Linked DNA regions of Geothrix sp. 21YS21S-2. The protein of the gene in region 1 interacts with the protein of each later gene in a pairwise test. Links are inferred from orthologs where the notes say so. Each region holds a gene or a part of one and is shown on either strand. Other genes may lie near its edges. The genes, in order: tsaE and rlmB.

Region 1 (7,786 bases):
ATCTCAACACGATCTACGGCCGCACGTCGCAGAAGGCCCGCGGGGAGATGGTGTCCCTGAACACCGAGACGGACCGGACCCTGTTCTTCGACCTGCTGCCCATGGACGTGGGCATGGTGGGCGGGTTCAAGAGCAAGCTGCAGCTCTACACGGTGCCCGGGCAGGTCTTCTACAACTCCACCCGCAAGCTGGTGCTCAAGGGGGTGGACGGCATCGTGTTCGTGGCGGACAGCCAGACCGCCATGCTCGACGCCAACCGGGAGAGCTTCCAGAACCTGCGGGACAACCTCCGCGAGCTGGGGCTGGACCTCAAGGACATCCCCCTGATCTTCCAGTGGAACAAGCGCGACCTGAAGAACATCATCCCCGTGGACGTCCTGGAGCGCGAACTCAACCCGGACGGCAAGACCAGCTTCCAGTCCATCGCCTCCGACGGCACGGGCGTCTTCGAGACCCTGCGGGGCATCACGAAGCTCGCCCTGGCCAACATCAAGGCCCTCCACCTGGTGGAGGCCGCGGGGGTCAAGCTCCCTCCGGAGCCCGCACCCACGGCGCTGCACACCTCCGAGTTCTCCATGCCGGACGAATACCGGGAGTCCGGCGCCCCCCCGGAGGCGCTGAGCACCCTGGACCTGGCCCAGGCCCGGGACCTCCTGGGCGAGGCCGAGACCTCCGGCGGCGCCGCCCCGGTGCGCACCGTGCCCGTCCAGGTGATGGCGCCCCTCCACGTGAAGCTCTCCCCCGCCCTGGGCAAGGGCGCTCCGGCGGCCCCGCGGGTGCACCTGAAGCCGCCGTCAGCCCCGGTCCCGCACAAGGCCTCGGCCCCCGTGGCCCCCGTGGCCGTGGCCATGCCCCGGGTGCCCCAGGCCCGTCCCCATGCGGACCTGCATCTCACCCTCTCCCCCTTCGCCATGGACGGCGACGTGGAAGTGGTGGTGACGGTGCGCCAGAACGGCACCGAGGTGGGCTCCGCGGTCCTTCATCGCTCCGCCCCCGCGTGGGGCGCCTCCGGAGTGGTCTCCGTGGAAATCAAGAGGTCCTGACATGCGGCAAGTGCTGGCCCTCGCGACCGCCCTCCTCGGGGCCCAGGCCCTGCCGGCGGCGGAACCCCCCGCCTGGTGGAAGGCCTTCACCGGCGCCCCCCGCGTGGAGGCGGGCTTCGTCCAGGAGTCCGACAGCGCCGTCTTCGGCAAGCTCAAGCGCACCGGCATCCTCCGCCTGGCCAAGGGCGGTCGCCTTCGGGTGGAGTACCGCAAGGGCCTCCTGCTCGTGGCCGACGGCCGCAAGCTCATCCAGTACGACGCCGAGGCCCGCACCGCCCAGAAGGTGGACCTGCGCAGCGCGGCCAAGGACGCGCCCCTCCTGTACGTCCTGCTGGACCCCGCCGCCCTGGACCAGGTCTTCACGGTCAAGGCCGGATCCGTGCCGGACGCCTTCACCCTGGAGCCCCGCAAGCCCGGGCTGCCCAAGGTGCGGCTGGAAGGGAAGGGGGGCATGCCCCTGCGCATCAGCTGGGTGGATCCCACCGGGGCGAACCAGGTGCTGGAGTTCCTGTCGCCCCACGTGCCCGCGCCCTTCGACGCGGCGACCTTCACCTTCAAGCCCCCCGCGGGGACCCGGTGGATCAACAACTAGGCAAGGGCCTTGTTGATGAAGGCCACCACGTCGTCGGTGTTCGTCCCGGGCTGGAAGATGGCCTGGATGCCCAGGTCCTTCAGCGCGGGGATGTCCTCGTCGGGGATGATTCCGCCCGCGAACACCAGCACGTCGTCGATGCCCTTCTCCTTCATGAGGCGCATGACCTCGGGGAAGATCTGGTTGTGCGCGCCGCTGAGGATGCTCATCCCCAGGACCTGCGCGTCCTCCTGCTCCACGGCGGCCACGATCTGGGCGGGCGTCTGCCGCAGGCCCGTGTAGATCACCTCCATGCCCGCGTCCCGAAGGGCCCGGGCGACGACCTTGGCGCCGCGGTCGTGCCCGTCGAGGCCGGGTTTGGCGATGATCACACGAATGGGGGAAGAGGCCATTTCAACTCCAGCGTATGCCTGGATTATAGTTTACCCCCGGGTCCGCGGGGGGCCGGCGGCGGGACACTTGTGACGGATTACTGCACTTCCTTGACCGCCGTGATGGTCACGGGGTTCACGGGGACGTCCGTCATGGTCTTCTGGGTGCTGGTCTTGGCGGCGGCGATCTTGTCCACCACGTTCATGCCCTTGATGACCCTGCCGAACACGCAGTAGCCGAAGTCGGCGAGGTTGCGGGCCTTGAAGTCCAGGGCCTTGTTGTCCTTCACGTTGATGTAGAACTGGGCCTTGGCGCTGTCGGGCAGGCTCTCCCGGGCCATGGCGATGGTGCCGCGCACGTTGCTGAGCCCCTTGGCCTTGGCCAGGTCGGCCTCGCACTTGATGGAGGCGTCGGTGGGCTTCTTGGCCAGGTCGGGGGTGTGGCCGCCGCCCTGGATGATGGCGGGGGCGGACTTCTTCACCCGGTGGAAGATGGTGCCGGGGTAGAAGCCCTTCTTCACGTAGTTCATGAAATTGGCCACGGTCACGGGCGTCGCGTCGGGCTCGAGCTCCACGGTGAAGGCGCCGGCGGTGGTGGTGATCTCCACCTTGGGCTTGGCCGCGAGGAGGGGCAGGGCCAGGAAGAGGACGGTCAGGACTTTTCGCACGCTGGTCTCCATGGGATTGTGGATCTATCCTAGCTCATCCTGGAGACCCGCATGATCCCGCTTCTGACCGCCCAGGAAATGAGGGACCTGGAACACAGGTCCATCCAGGGCTGGGGCGTGCCCTCCCTCGTGCTCCAGGAGCACGCGGCCCTGGGCGCGCTGGCGCTGCTGCCCGCCGGCGGTCCCCTCCACGTGCTGGCCGGTCCCGGCAACAACGGCGGCGACGCCCTGGCCCTGGCGCGCCTGGCGCGGCTCCGCGGCCGGGAGGTGGAGGTCTGGACGCTGGACCCCGCACCCGCCTGGAAGGGCGACGCGGCCCTCCAGGCCCGCCTGTGGACCGGCCTGGGCGGAACCTTCCGCCACGCCGCCGACCCGCGGGAGGCCGCCGCCGGCTTCCGGGGCTGGGTGGTGGACGGACTCTTCGGCCTGGGCACGCGCCTGCCGCTGGAGGGTCCCGCCCGCGCCTGGGTGGAGGCCCTGGAAGGGGCCCGGGTGTTGGCCCTGGACCTGCCTTCGGGCCTCGACCCGGGCTCGGCAGAACCCGCCGGCCCCGCCATCCGGGCCACCCGCACCGCGGCCTTCGGCCACCTGAAGATCTGCCACGGCCTTCGCCCGGCCCGGGACTTCTGCGGGGAGATCACCCTCGTCCCCATCCCCCTGCACGGCGCCCCCGAGGCCGGGATGCGTCTCCTGGAGCGCCCCCGGCCCCGTCCCTCGCGCTGGGACGGCCACAAGCGGGACTTCGGCCATGTTGCCATCCGCGCCGGCACCCCGGGGATGTCGGGGGCCGCCGTCCTGGCGGCCCTGGGCGCCCTGCGCATGGGGGCGGGCCTGGTGACGGTGCTCACCGACGCCGCCGTGCGCGCCGAGGTGGCCTGCCAGGTGCCGGAGGCCATGGTGCGCGCATGGGACGGCGCCCTGCCCGAAGGCGTCGACGCGCTGCTCGCGGGTCCCGGGGGCGTGGCGGACGTGCCCGCCTGGGACGGCCCCCTGGTGGTGGACGCCTCGGCCCTCAAGGCCGGGGAGGGCCCGCGCTGGATGGACCGGGAATCCACCGTCATCACGCCCCACCCCGGCGAATTCGAGCGGCTCTTCGGGCCCGGCGGCGGCCGGACGGTCCGGGCCCGGGAGGTGGCCCTGGGGCCGGGAGTCCTCGTCCTCAAGGGCGCCCAGACCCTCGTGGCCGGGGGCGGCCTGGCCGAGGTCTGGGTGAACCCCACGGGCCATCCCGGCCTCGCCACGGGCGGCTCCGGGGACTTCCTGGCCGGCATGGTGGCGGCGTCGGCGGCGGCCTGGCGCCGGAACCCCGCCGGGCGCACCCTGCGCCAGGCCGCGGCGGACGCGGTTTGGCTCCACGGCGCCGCCGCGGACCGGCTGGGGCCGGGGCCCATCCTCATCCGCGACCTGGGCCCGTCCCTGGCCGCGCTGCTGCGGGACATCCATTCGGAGGACGACCATGCCTGAGACACGCCTCCTGCGGGAGGAAGGGGCCACGGAGGCCCTGGGGGCCGAGCTGGCCCGGCTGACGCCCCCGGGCGGCACGTGGCTCCTGCGGGGCCCCCTGGGCGCCGGCAAGACCACCTGGACCCGCGGCTTCGTGGCCGGCCTGGGGGGCGACCCCGACCAGGTGGCCTCCCCCACCTACGCCGTGCTCCACCGCTACGCCTGCCCCGGCGCGCAGATCCATCACCTGGACCTGTACCGCCTTGGGGAGGCCGGCGCCTGGACCCTGGGCCTGGAGGAGACCGTGACGCCGGCCGACTACCTGGTGGTGGAATGGGCGGGCGGCCCCGGCCCCTGGCCCACCGACTGGGTGGCCGACCTGGAGCTGGACGGAGAAGGGGACGAGCGTACCGCCACCTGGAGCCTCCCTCTCTCGAAATGAAGGCGGCGCCCCGTCAATGTGATTGATCATCGATCGTGGAAGCCCGCCACAGCGCGGTTTCCCGCTGGCATGGAACCTGCTCTCCCCCTGGGTCGGCATGAGCCGGGCCCGAGGGCGGGAAGGTCGAGGCATGCCAACCAGACGGATCGAACGCAGGTTCCTCATCCCGGTGCTCCACGCCGCGGTGGCGCTCTCGGCCTGGAGCGCCGCCCGGGCCGGGGACATCACGGGCTGCGTGAAGGACCGGTCCAGCCAGGCCCCGGTGGCGGGCGCCCTGGTCACGGTCATGCCCGCGGGCACCAGCGCGGTGGGGGGCACCGCCACCACGGATGCGGAGGGCCGCTACACCGTGCGCCTCCCGGGACCGGGCTCGTTCACCGTCGTGGTCTCGAAGGAGGGCTACGCCGACCTGAAGGCCGGCGACGTCATCGAGCTGACCGAGGCTGCGCCGGACCACCGGCAGGACATCTCCATCACCCGGCAGGGCGCCTTCAAGGAACAGGGCCGTACCGTCCCCGGGGCCATGTCCTGGGAGACCGGCGCCCGGAAGAGCTACCTCGTACCGGCCCTGGAAATCCCGTCCTTCCTCCTTGCGCTCAACGGCTTCGACCGTCTCGCCCACCCCAACGACCGCGAGGACGGCAAGCGGGTCTACAGCTCCACCTTCACCTCCATGCGGGACCACGCCTTCCACGGACCCTGGGTGGTGGACACCGACGCCTTCGCCATGAACCAGTTCATGCATCCCTACACGGGCACCGTCTACCACACCTTCGCCCGGTCCTCGGGCCTCACCTACTGGGAGGCGCTCCTCTACGACCAGGCCGGGAGCTTCCTGTGGGAGACCGGAGGGGAGACCACCAAGCCGTCCTACAACGACCAGATCGCCACGGGCATCGGCGGGAGCTTCTTCGGGGAGGTGCTCTTCCGGCTCTCCAACCTCATGCTGGAGAGCAAGGGCAGGGACCCCGGGTTCTGGAACCGGACCGCCGCCGCGCTGCTGGCCCCGGCCGCGGCCATCAACCGCTTCGCCTTCGGCACCCGGTTCAAGCCGGTGTTCCCCAGCAACAACCCCGCCCTCCGGTGGCGGTTGCAGCTGGGCGGCAGCCTCCACTCGAACCTGGTCAGCCAGGGCGTGGCCACCACCACCCGCCGCAACGAGGCCACCCTGGACTTCTCCCTGGACTACGGACTGCCCGGCAAGGGGACGTACACCTACGACCGGCCCTTCGACTACTTCCAGTTCGAGTTCCGCACCCTCGGCAAGATGAGCAATCCCGTCGACAGCATCATGATCCGGGGCCTGCTCTACGGCGCCGGCTACGAGCTGGGGGACGACCTGCAGGGCATCTGGGGACTCTACGGGGGCTACGACTACATCGCGCCCACCATCTTCCGGGTGGCGAGCACCTCGGTCTCGGTGGGCACCACCCTCCAGTGGCAACCGGCCCCGGCGATCTCCTTCCAGGGCTCCCTCCTCGGCGGCTTCGGCTACGCCGCGGCCGGCAACGTCGCCCAGGTGGGGGACCGGGACTACCACTTCGGAATCGCGCCCCAGGGCCTGGCCGCCTTCCGGTTCATCCTTGGCGACGTGGTGATGTTCGATCTGACGGGGCGGCGCTACTACATCACCGGCACCGGGGGCAACGATCCCGGCGGCCGGGAGGCCATCGAGCGCCTCAACCTCGGCCTCACCTTCCGGATCTACCACCGCCATGCCCTGGGCATCCAGTACATCGCCTCCAGGCGGGACGCCCACTACCCGGACCGCGCCGACAGCCGGCAGACGGTGGGGACCGTGGCCCTGGTATACAGCCTTCTGGGCTTCGCGGGGTTCGGCGCGACCCGGTGATCAGAACCGGGCCGCAAGGGTCATCCCGTAGCCCCCCTGGAGGAGTGCGGGCGCCAGGGACACCGTGATTCCGGGATGCCGCAGCCCCTGGTTGTGGGCGACGACCACCTTGCCCACGAAGGCGCCGGCCAGGGCGCCCGCCGTGACATCCGAAAGGAAATGGCTGCGCTGCTCCATGCGGGCCACGCCCACCAGGCCGGCCAGGCCGTAGGCGGTCCAGGAGACCCAGGGCCGGTCCGCATGCCCGGCGATGACGGAGGCCAGCGCGAAGGATACGGTCGTGTGCCCGGAAGGGAAGGAGGCTCCCCCGGAGAAGGGATGGAGGTCATGGGTTCCCCGGTTGGCGCTGGGCCTGGAGCGGCCCGCCAGGAGCTTGAGCGGGACCACGAAGGCCAGTTCCGAGATCGCGACGGCCAGCATGGCGTCGGTGCCCGTGGCCCGCACTTCGGGAGCATGGAAGGCGGTGCCGGCGAGGTAGACGCCGATGGCCATCAGGGCGCCCGGAGCGCTGCCGAGGGGCTCCACGGCCTTGGCGGCGCGGTCCCAGTCGTGGAGACTGCCGGAGCGGGCCATGGACCGGTCCAGGGGATGGTCCAGGAGGAGGGCCGTGCCGAGGATGGCGGCGGCGCCAGCCCCCGCCAGCAGCCAGTCCTGGCGGTCCCACCTGGAGCCCAGGACCCGCCGGGTGTCCGACAGGAGCAGCCTGGGAAGGTTCGAGGGCCGGTCGATGGGGCCCGTTGCCCCGGGAGGGGATGGCAACGGGGGACTCCTGTCCGCGGAGGGGGCCTGTGCGGACAGGAGTCCGGCCGAAAGGATCAGGGGGTACAGGACCCGCATGGGGATTGCCTGCCTTCCATGGGGGGATGGATCACTTGGACCAGCGTCCTGCTTCGTAGCGGTAGCCGTCCTTCTCATGGTGGTACCTGGGCTTGATCCACCTGGAGCCCCTGCGGGCGGGCTCCTCCCATCGGCCGCCGGCCCAGGCCCACTGGTCGTTCTGGCGTTCCCAGTAGCCGTTGATCCACATGTGGTTCCGGCCGGGGCGGACGGGGCGGGTTTCCCGCCTGGCCCGGGGCGGCGCGTCGGGGGACATGCGCACGCCCTCGTCGCCCTGGGGCTGCGGCACCAGGGTGTATCCGGGCGCGCAGGCGAAAATCGCCAGCGCCGCGGGAAGGGCGAGTCGCAGAAGGGTCTTCTTCATGGTGGCTCCTTTGCCAAGACCCTGGAGGAGCACGTGCCGTGCCATCGGTCCAACCTGTCCTTATCCAATAATTTATGCCGACCCGAAGACCCCGTTTCCCGGGCGGGTCGATCAATGTGAAAGGGGCGGGGCTCCGAATTGAAGGACACGACCTCCCGCCGGCAGGGCATTCTG
Region 2 (7,727 bases), 2.9 Mb from region 1 along the record:
GGGCGGGAAGCTAGCGCTTCTCCACCTGGATGAAGTCGAGCTCCACGGGGGTGCTGCGACCGAACACCGTCACCATCACCTTGATGGTGGAGCGCTCTTCGTGGATTTCCTCCACATCCCCTTCGAAGTTGGCGAACGGGCCGTCTATGATACGGACCTTTTCGCCCTTTTCAAAGTGGTATTTGGGCTTGGGCTTCTCCTGGGTCTCTTCGGTGTGGTTCATGATCTGCCGCACCTCGTCGTCCGTGAGGGGCGTGGGGCGCTTCTTGTTGGCGCCCACGAAGCTGGTGACCTTCGGGGTGTTGCGGACGAGGTGCCAATCGGCATCCTCCATCTCGTAGTTCGCACCCTTCTTGGTGACCGCGATCTGAACCAGCAGGTAGCCGGGGAAGGACTTGCGCTTTTTCAGCACCCGCTCCTTGCGTCCCGACTTGGCGTCGACCTTCATCTCCTCGTAGGTTTCCTCGGGGATCTGGATGTCGCCGAAATGCTCGTCCCGCTCTTCCATCTTGATGCGCTGGCGGAGGCTCTCCATCACCTTGGCCTCGTAGCCGGAATAGGTGTGGATGATGAACCAGGCCATCTTCCGTTCGTTGGTCGGGGGTGCCAAGGTTTCTCCGGGCATACCCAGCAGATCTGTCATCGGGTCCTCCGGACTAGTGGTGAGGAAGGATGAAGGCCATCCCCCAGGTGATGACTTTGTCGCACGCCCACAGGAACAGGCCCACGAAGGCCGATACGATCACCACCGAATAGGCGGCGCTCAGTACTTTCGGCTTCCCGGGCCAATCAACGCGCTTGAGCTCCGCGAGAAGCTCCTTGGCCTGATGTTTGATGGCTGAAATCAACGGGATCTCCCGGCTTTCAAAGGTCTTTTAAGCAATTGGCCCCAGCTGTCGTTGGCTGGGGCCGAGCAAGATTGGCAGGGGAGACAGGTTTCGAACCCGCGACCTGCGGATTTGGAGTCCGCTGCTCTACCAGCTGAGCTACTCCCCTCTGGGCTTCCAAGGAAAGCAGGATCCCGCTGTCGCGGGACCCTGTTCGACCCTTCCTACTTGCCTTCCCGGTGGAGCTTGTGGCCCCCGCAGGATCGGCAGTGCTTCTTGAACTCGAGCTTGCCCGTGGTGGTGCGCTTGTTCTTCGTGGTGGTGTAGTTCTTGCGCTTGCACTCGGTGCAGAGAAGCTGAACGATGTCACGCATGGCGTGGTCCTTTACTGGATGACTTCGTCAACCCTGCCGGAGCCGACAGTGCGGCCGCCTTCACGGATGGCGAACTTGAGGCCCTTCTCCATGGCGATGGGAACGATCAGCTCGACGGTCAGGGTGACGTTGTCACCGGGCATGACCATTTCGCGGCCCGCTTCCAGCTCGATGGAACCAGTCACGTCCGTGGTGCGGAAGTAGAACTGGGGGCGATACTTGTTGAAGAAGGGAGTGTGACGTCCACCCTCGTCCTTGCCCAGGACGTAGACGGCGGCGGTGAACTTGGTGTGGGGCGTGATGGAACCGGGCTTGGCGAGAACCATGCCGCGCTCGACGTCCTTGCGCTCCACGCCGCGGAGCAGGATGCCCGCGTTGTCGCCGGCCTGGCCCTGGTCCAGGGACTTCTTGAACATCTCGACGCCGGTGACGACCTTCTTGACGGTGTCGCGCAGGCCGATGATCTCGATCTCCTCGCCCACCTTCACGACGCCGGCTTCGATGCGGCCGGTGACCACGGTGCCGCGGCCGGTGATGGTGAACACGTCCTCGACGGGCATGATGAAGGGCTTGTCGACGGGACGGGCGGGATCGGGAATGTAGGAGTCGACGGCTTCCATGAGCTCATAGATGCACTTGACTTCGGGGGCGTTGACGTTGGTGGCGTTCTCCATGGCCAGCTTCGCCGAGCCGCGGATGATGGGGATGTCGTCGCCGGGGAAGCCGTAGGAGGTGAGCAGCTCGCGCAGCTCCATCTCCACCAGGTCGCTCAGCTCGGGATCGGCGATGTCGATCTTGTTCATGAAGACGACGATGTAGGGCACGCCGACCTGACGGGCGAGCAGGATGTGCTCGCGGGTCTGGGGCATGGGGCCGTCCGTGGCGGCGACCACCAGGATGGCGCCGTCCATCTGGGCCGCGCCCGTGATCATGTTCTTGATGTAGTCGGCGTGGCCGGGGCAGTCCACGTGGGCGTAGTGCCGGCGGGGGGTCTGGTACTCGACGTGGGCCGTGTTGATCGTGATCCCGCGGGCCTTCTCTTCAGGAGCGGAGTCGATCTGCTCGTAGGACTTGGCCGTGCCGCCCTGCGTGACGGACAGCAGGGTCGCGATGGCGGCCGTCAGCGTGGTCTTGCCGTGGTCCACGTGGCCGATGGTGCCGATGTTGACGTGAGGCTTTGAGCGATCGAATTTCTCTTTGGCCACAGGTGCCTCCTGGAGGTGGTGGGGATTGTGAAGTTGCTTAGTTGGGTGGTGCGCGGATGAAAAGTGGAGCCCACAGGCGGGATTGAACCGCCGACCTCGTCCTTACCAAGGACGCGCTCTGCCACTGAGCTATGTGGGCCATGCTTTTCTGGAGCGGGAAACGGGGTTCGAACCCGCGACATTCAGCTTGGAAGGCTGACGCTCTACCAACTGAGCTATTCCCGCAAAACAACCAGTCTTCCGCGAAAGAACTGGTGCCTAGAGAAGGATTCGAACCTCCGTAGGGCGGAGCCCGGCAGATTTACAGTCTGCTGCCATTAACCACTCGGCCATCTAGGCAATGTCAAAGGAACCCTGTTTCGGCGCTCTGTGAGGCAAAGCTTTCCTGACAGGGAATTGCAAAGGTAACACGCCCGCAGGAAGGGCACAACAAAAAAGATTCACCCTGGGTGGACGCCGCGCTGAGCGAGGACACGGAAAACCATGACCGCCGCTGCGCTTGAGACATTCAGGCTTTCGACGCCCCCGGGCATGCCGATGGCCAGCAGTCCGTCGCAGTGCTCCTGGATCTTCTTGTGGAGGCCCTCCCCTTCCGAGCCCAGCACCAGCACGGTGGCGCAGTCGAAGGTCTCGGCGAGGTAGTCGGTGCTGCCGGGCCCCGCGGCCAGGCCGTAGACCCAGGCCCCGGCCTCCTTGAGGTCCTCCAGGGCGCGGGCGAGGTTCACCACCCGCACCAGGGGTACGCGGCCCACCGTGCCCGCGCTGGCGCGCACCACGGTCTCGTTCACCTGCGCGGACCTGCGCTCGGGGAAGACCACGCCGTCCACCCCCGCGGCCGCCGCGGACCGCAGGATGGCGCCGAAGTTGTGGGGGTCCGTCACCCCGTCCAGGGCCAGCACCAGGGCCGCGGAGCCGCGCTCCCGGACCTTTTCCGCCAGCTCGGCCAGGGACCCCAGGACGATGGCCTCGCCCTCGCCCAGGACGCCCTGGTGGCGCTGCCCCTGGGCCCTGCGGTCCAGGCTGTCCATGGGCTCGCGGTGGATGACGACGCCCTGCTCCCGGGCGTCGGTTCGCAGCTTGGCGCTGCGCTCCCAGGCCGTGGGCGCGACGCGGAGCGTCTGGAGCTCGCCCCTGAGCAGGGCCTCCTCGCAGGCGTGGGGACCCAGGAAGCGCATGCTAGAAGGCCTTCTTGTAGCCGACGGACCAGAGGTGCCCCATGCCCTCCACCCGGGTGAGGGTGCCGGTGGTGCCCTGTCCGGCGAGGCCCCAGGTGCCGTCCAGGTTCTTGACTTCGCGGTCCTGGGACTGGCGGATCTGCCAGCCGAGGTTCACTTCGCCCTTGAGGACCCTCCAGCCCAAACCGGCCGAGAAGCCAGCCGTCCTGGAACCGCCCAGGACCGGCTCCAGGGATGGATCCTTCCGGAGGCCGGGGTCCGAGGAGAGCCCGATGCGTCCGGTGACGTTCTTGGAAAAGGCGAATTCGCCGGCGAGGCTCATGCCGAAGCCGCTGTGGAGGTCGCCCTGGAAGCCCTGCCCGCTCACGGATCCGCTGGGGCCCGTCACGGTGGCGTACCCGGGCAGCTTCATGCCGTTGCCCAGGATGTAGCGGAGATCGGCTTCCCAGGTGAAGGTCTGGGTCATCCGCTGGCGCACGCCGACGGTGAAACGGCCGGGGAGGGTGATCTTGCCGACGCCGGGATTGACGGTGAGGGCGCCCTGGAGCGTCTGGGCCGCGGGCACGGCGATGGCGTTGGGGGTCCCGAATCCGCTTATCCCGACCAGCTGGCGGTGGCTGGCGTCGACCCTGGCCGTCAGGGGCAGGGTTCCCTGGATGGCGCCCTGGTAGGCTCCCGCGATCGTCCATCGGGGATTCATGGCCCACCGGAACCCGAGGGCGTAGCTGGGGAGATACTTGGAGCCCTTCTCCTCGGCGTTCACTTCGAGGATTCCCTGGGCGGGGTTGGTCCCGGAGACCGGGGCTCCCGGCACGCCCGGCACCGGCACCCGAACGGAATTCGTGAAGGAATACGAGACGTGCGTCATGCCCAGGCTGGCCCCGAAGGACAGGCCGGGGGTGGCCGCATACGAGACCTGGGCCTCCATGCGGCGGGTGGAGAGATCCATGCCCTGGGCTTCGAACCGGCCCGTGTAGGTGTTGGGCATCAGGGTATGGCGCATGAACGGATTATCGAACTTGAGGCCAAGGTACAGGTTCGGCTTGAGCTTCCAGGCGGCCCCGAAGGCGGGCAGGAAGCGGTTCCGGTCGGAGCTGTACTGGACGTTGGAATTGGACTGCAGGGTGGCCTGGGAGGAATGCAGCTCCATGCCGGCGGCCACGAAGGCGCTGGCGTCGTCCCGCAGGGTGACCAGGAGGGCGGGGTTCAGGGCAGCCGCCTCCAGGCTCTGGCCGAAGGCCACCCCCGCCCCGCCCCGGGCGATTCCCACCGGATCGGAAGCAGGGAGCCAAAGGGTCTGGGCCGCCAGCGGCGTCCCCAGGCCCGCCAGGAGCCCAAGCGCACCCAGTCCGGTCCTCACAGTCGTCCTCGCCATACCCAAACCTCCCAGATGGTGTCCATGTCAACGAAGTGGCGCGGACAACCCATAAGTTCAACAACGAACCTTCAGGATGGCCTGAAGACCGCCCAAGACCAAGAGGCTATTCTCTCTCCATGCCTCCCCAGGCCCCATCCTCGTCTTCTGTGAGCATTTCCACCCGCCTCGGCTGGGTGGCCTTCCTCAACGACTGCGCGGGGGAGGTTCTGGCCCGCATGCTGCCCCTGTACCTGACGGTGGCCCTCGGCTCCTCGCCGGCCCTGGTGGGCCTGGTGGAGGGGGTGGCCGAAAGCGCGGCGGTCTTCCTCAAGGGCATCAGCGGGTGGCTCTCGGACCGCATGCCCAGCCGGAAGGGGTTCGTGGTGGGGGGCTACGCGGTCACCGTCGTGGCGCGGGCGCTGTACCTCCTCACCTTCACGCCGGCCCTGGTGGGCCTTAGCCGCGTCCTGGAGCGGGTCGGCAAGGGCCTGCGCACGGCGCCCCGGGACGCCATGATCGCGGATGCCGCCGCTGCCGGGAGGTCCGGGCGGGACTTCGGGGTGACGCGGTTCCTGGACACCCTGGGGGCCATGGCCGGCATCGGCCTGGCCCTGGCCCTGGGGGTCGGCCGGGGCCCCATGACCGCAGAGCTGTTCCGCACCTGCGTGTGGCTGGCCCTGCCCCTGGGCCTGGCGACCTTGGGCCTGCTGGTCTTCTGGGTGCCCACCATCCCGAGGGCCACCACCTCCTCGCGCCGGCTCTCGTGGCATGTGCCCCGGGAGGCCCGGACCTACCTGGCCCTCGTCTTCGTGTTCGCCCTGGCCAACTCCAGCGATGCCTTCCTGGTGCTGCGCGCCCGGGAGGCGGGCTTCTCCATCCGGGCGATCCTGGGGATCTTCCTGGTGTTCAACCTGCTGGCCGCGGCCCTCGCCCTGCCCGTGGGCAGGCTCTCGGACCGGTTCGGCCGCGTGCCCTTCCTGGCCCTGGGGTGGGCCGTGTACGCCGCGGCCTATGCGGCCATGGGCACCGCCACGACCCCCCTCCTGTTCGCCGGGGCCCTCCTGGGGTACGGCGCCTTCTACGGATTCACCGAAGGCGTGGAGAAGGCCCTCCTGGCCGACCTGCTCCCGGCCGCGTCCCGGGGCACCGGGTTCGGCGCCCTCCAGTCCGTCCTGGGCCTCGGGGCCCTGGTCTCCAGCCCGCTCATGGGTCTGCTCATGGCCGCGGCCGGAGCCCGGGCCGCCTTCCTTGCGGAAAGCGGGCTGGCCCTGGCGGCCCTGGCTGGCCTCCTGGTCTGGTCGGCCGTACAGGGGAAAGCCCCCCGGAGGGGGCCTTCCTAGCGGACGCGGGCAGGTTACCAGATCGCCTTGATGCCGATCTGCATTTCGCGGGTGCGGTTCTTGTCCACGGTGGCCAGCTGGCCGAAGGCCAGGCTGGGAGCGCCGGTGGAGGTGTCGGCCTGGTAGTTGCCGGTCGGCACCTGGAAGTCAGCCTTGTTGAAGAGGTTGTAGACATCGACGATGCCCTGCACCCGGACCGTCTTGTAGACCTGGAACGTGCGGGTGAGGCGGATGTCGAACTGGGTGTAGTTGGGCTGGCGCATGTCGTTGCGGACGTGCCCGGCGTAGATCTTGTTGATCATGCCGTCGCCGTTGAGGTTGCGGGCGTCGTAGGCGGTGAAGGGCAGCCCGGTGTTGAACAGGCCGCGTACGGAACCCTCGATGCCGAGGACGATGGGGAAGTAGGCCACGACGTTGGCCACCCAGCGGCGGTCGCTGTCGCCGTAGCCGAAGTTGGAGCCCACGTCCTGGGGATCGGGCGTGAGGGAGGCGCCCAGTTCGCTGGAGTAGTTGCCGGCGGAGGTGTAGGTGCCGCGCTCGAAGGAGCCGGTGTCCTGGGCCTTGGACCAGGTCACGTTGGCCAGCAGGCCCAGGTTCTCGGCCCAGGTCTTCTTCACGGAGGCGCTCAGGCCGCGGTAGAAGCCGTAGCCGTCGGCCTTGACCAGGTAGACGTCGCTGAAGCCGCCCACGGGGTTGCCCGGGACGACGCTGCCCTTGCCGAAGTTGACGACGCGGCCGCGGATGGTGGCGGTGCCGGGGCGGGTGGCGGTGCTCCAGGCGTTGATGCCGGGGGCGTAGCCGTCGTTGTAGGCGCTGCCGCCGGTCTGGGTCAGGTTGATGTTCTCGAAGCGCTGCAGGTTGTAGTAGTTGACGTAGCTGGCGGTGAGGCCGACCGTGAGGTTGTTGCCCAGGTCATGTTCGACGCCGATGCTGATCTTGCGGGAGCGGGACAGCTTGTTGGTGGGGTCCCACAGGGAGGTGGGGGAGGAGCCGGCGGTGAAGGCCGTGCCCGAGGCCAGGGTGGCCAGCTCCGCGTCGGAGAGCTTGCGCATGTTCGTCGTGTTGCCGATGACGTTGTTGGCGCTGAGCAGGCCGCTGTTGAACAGCGCGAGGTTGGTGGCGTTGGCGCGGTTGAGGGAGAAGCTGTAGTTGGTGATGATCTGGCCGTTGCCGGTCATGGTGTTGGAGTGCAGGAGGAGCGGGGTGGGGCTGGTGAAGTAGCCCAGGCCGCCGCGGACGACCGTCTTGCCCTTGCCGTCCACATCGAAGCTGAAGGCGAAGCGGGGGTCGATGGTGTGTCCGCCCATGCCCTGGTCCAGGCCGGCGAAGTTCGGGTTGGGGTGGGGGTTGTCGGAGAAGCTCTGGCTCAGGGTGCGGAAGCCCGCGGTGAGCAGGAGGCGGTGGTCCAGCAGGCCCGAGTACTGGCCCTGGGCGAACACGGACGCCCAC

Evidence for each region.
Region 2: the proteins of tsaE (region 1) and rlmB interact in binary tests that used the Escherichia coli proteins (3 or more experiments, as listed by UniProt). The link is inferred for Geothrix sp. 21YS21S-2 from one-to-one orthologs.

Annotation. Positions count from the first base shown.
Region 1 is NZ_CP132910.1:100,036-107,821, forward strand. What follows is about bases 2,846-5,844. They hold tsaE (tRNA (adenosine(37)-N6)-threonylcarbamoyltransferase complex ATPase subunit type 1 TsaE), read left to right. Parts: upstream 2,846-4,130; coding sequence 4,131-4,559; downstream 4,560-5,844. Other genes in these bases: RAH40_RS00450 (NAD(P)H-hydrate dehydratase), read left to right, coding at 2,846-4,138; RAH40_RS00460 (DUF3943 domain-containing protein), read left to right, coding at 4,690-5,844. In the rest of the region: RAH40_RS00435 (outer-membrane lipoprotein carrier protein LolA), read left to right, coding at 1,045-1,635; RAH40_RS00440 (cobalamin B12-binding domain-containing protein), read right to left, coding at 1,632-2,027; RAH40_RS00445 (peptidylprolyl isomerase), read right to left, coding at 2,105-2,674; more of RAH40_RS00450, read left to right, coding at 2,726-2,845; more of RAH40_RS00460, read left to right, coding at 5,845-6,411; RAH40_RS00465 (phosphatase PAP2 family protein), read right to left, coding at 6,412-7,170; RAH40_RS00470 (hypothetical protein), read right to left, coding at 7,280-7,612. UniProt on the Escherichia coli protein: Required for the formation of a threonylcarbamoyl group on adenosine at position 37 (t(6)A37) in tRNAs that read codons beginning with adenine.
Region 2 is NZ_CP132910.1:3,037,598-3,045,324, forward strand. The notes cover bases 1,715-4,654. They hold rlmB (23S rRNA (guanosine(2251)-2'-O)-methyltransferase RlmB), read right to left. Parts: upstream 3,582-4,654; coding sequence 2,847-3,581; downstream 1,715-2,846. Other genes in these bases: tuf (elongation factor Tu), read right to left, coding at 1,715-2,406; RAH40_RS13390 (OmpP1/FadL family transporter), read right to left, coding at 3,583-4,654. In the rest of the region: transcription termination/antitermination protein NusG, read right to left, coding at 11-583; preprotein translocase subunit SecE, read right to left, coding at 657-848; rpmG (50S ribosomal protein L33), read right to left, coding at 1,052-1,201; more of tuf, read right to left, coding at 1,213-1,714; more of RAH40_RS13390, read right to left, coding at 4,655-4,956; RAH40_RS13395 (MFS transporter), read left to right, coding at 5,106-6,278; RAH40_RS13400 (carboxypeptidase regulatory-like domain-containing protein), read right to left, coding at 6,293-7,727. UniProt on the Escherichia coli protein: Specifically methylates the ribose of guanosine 2251 in 23S rRNA.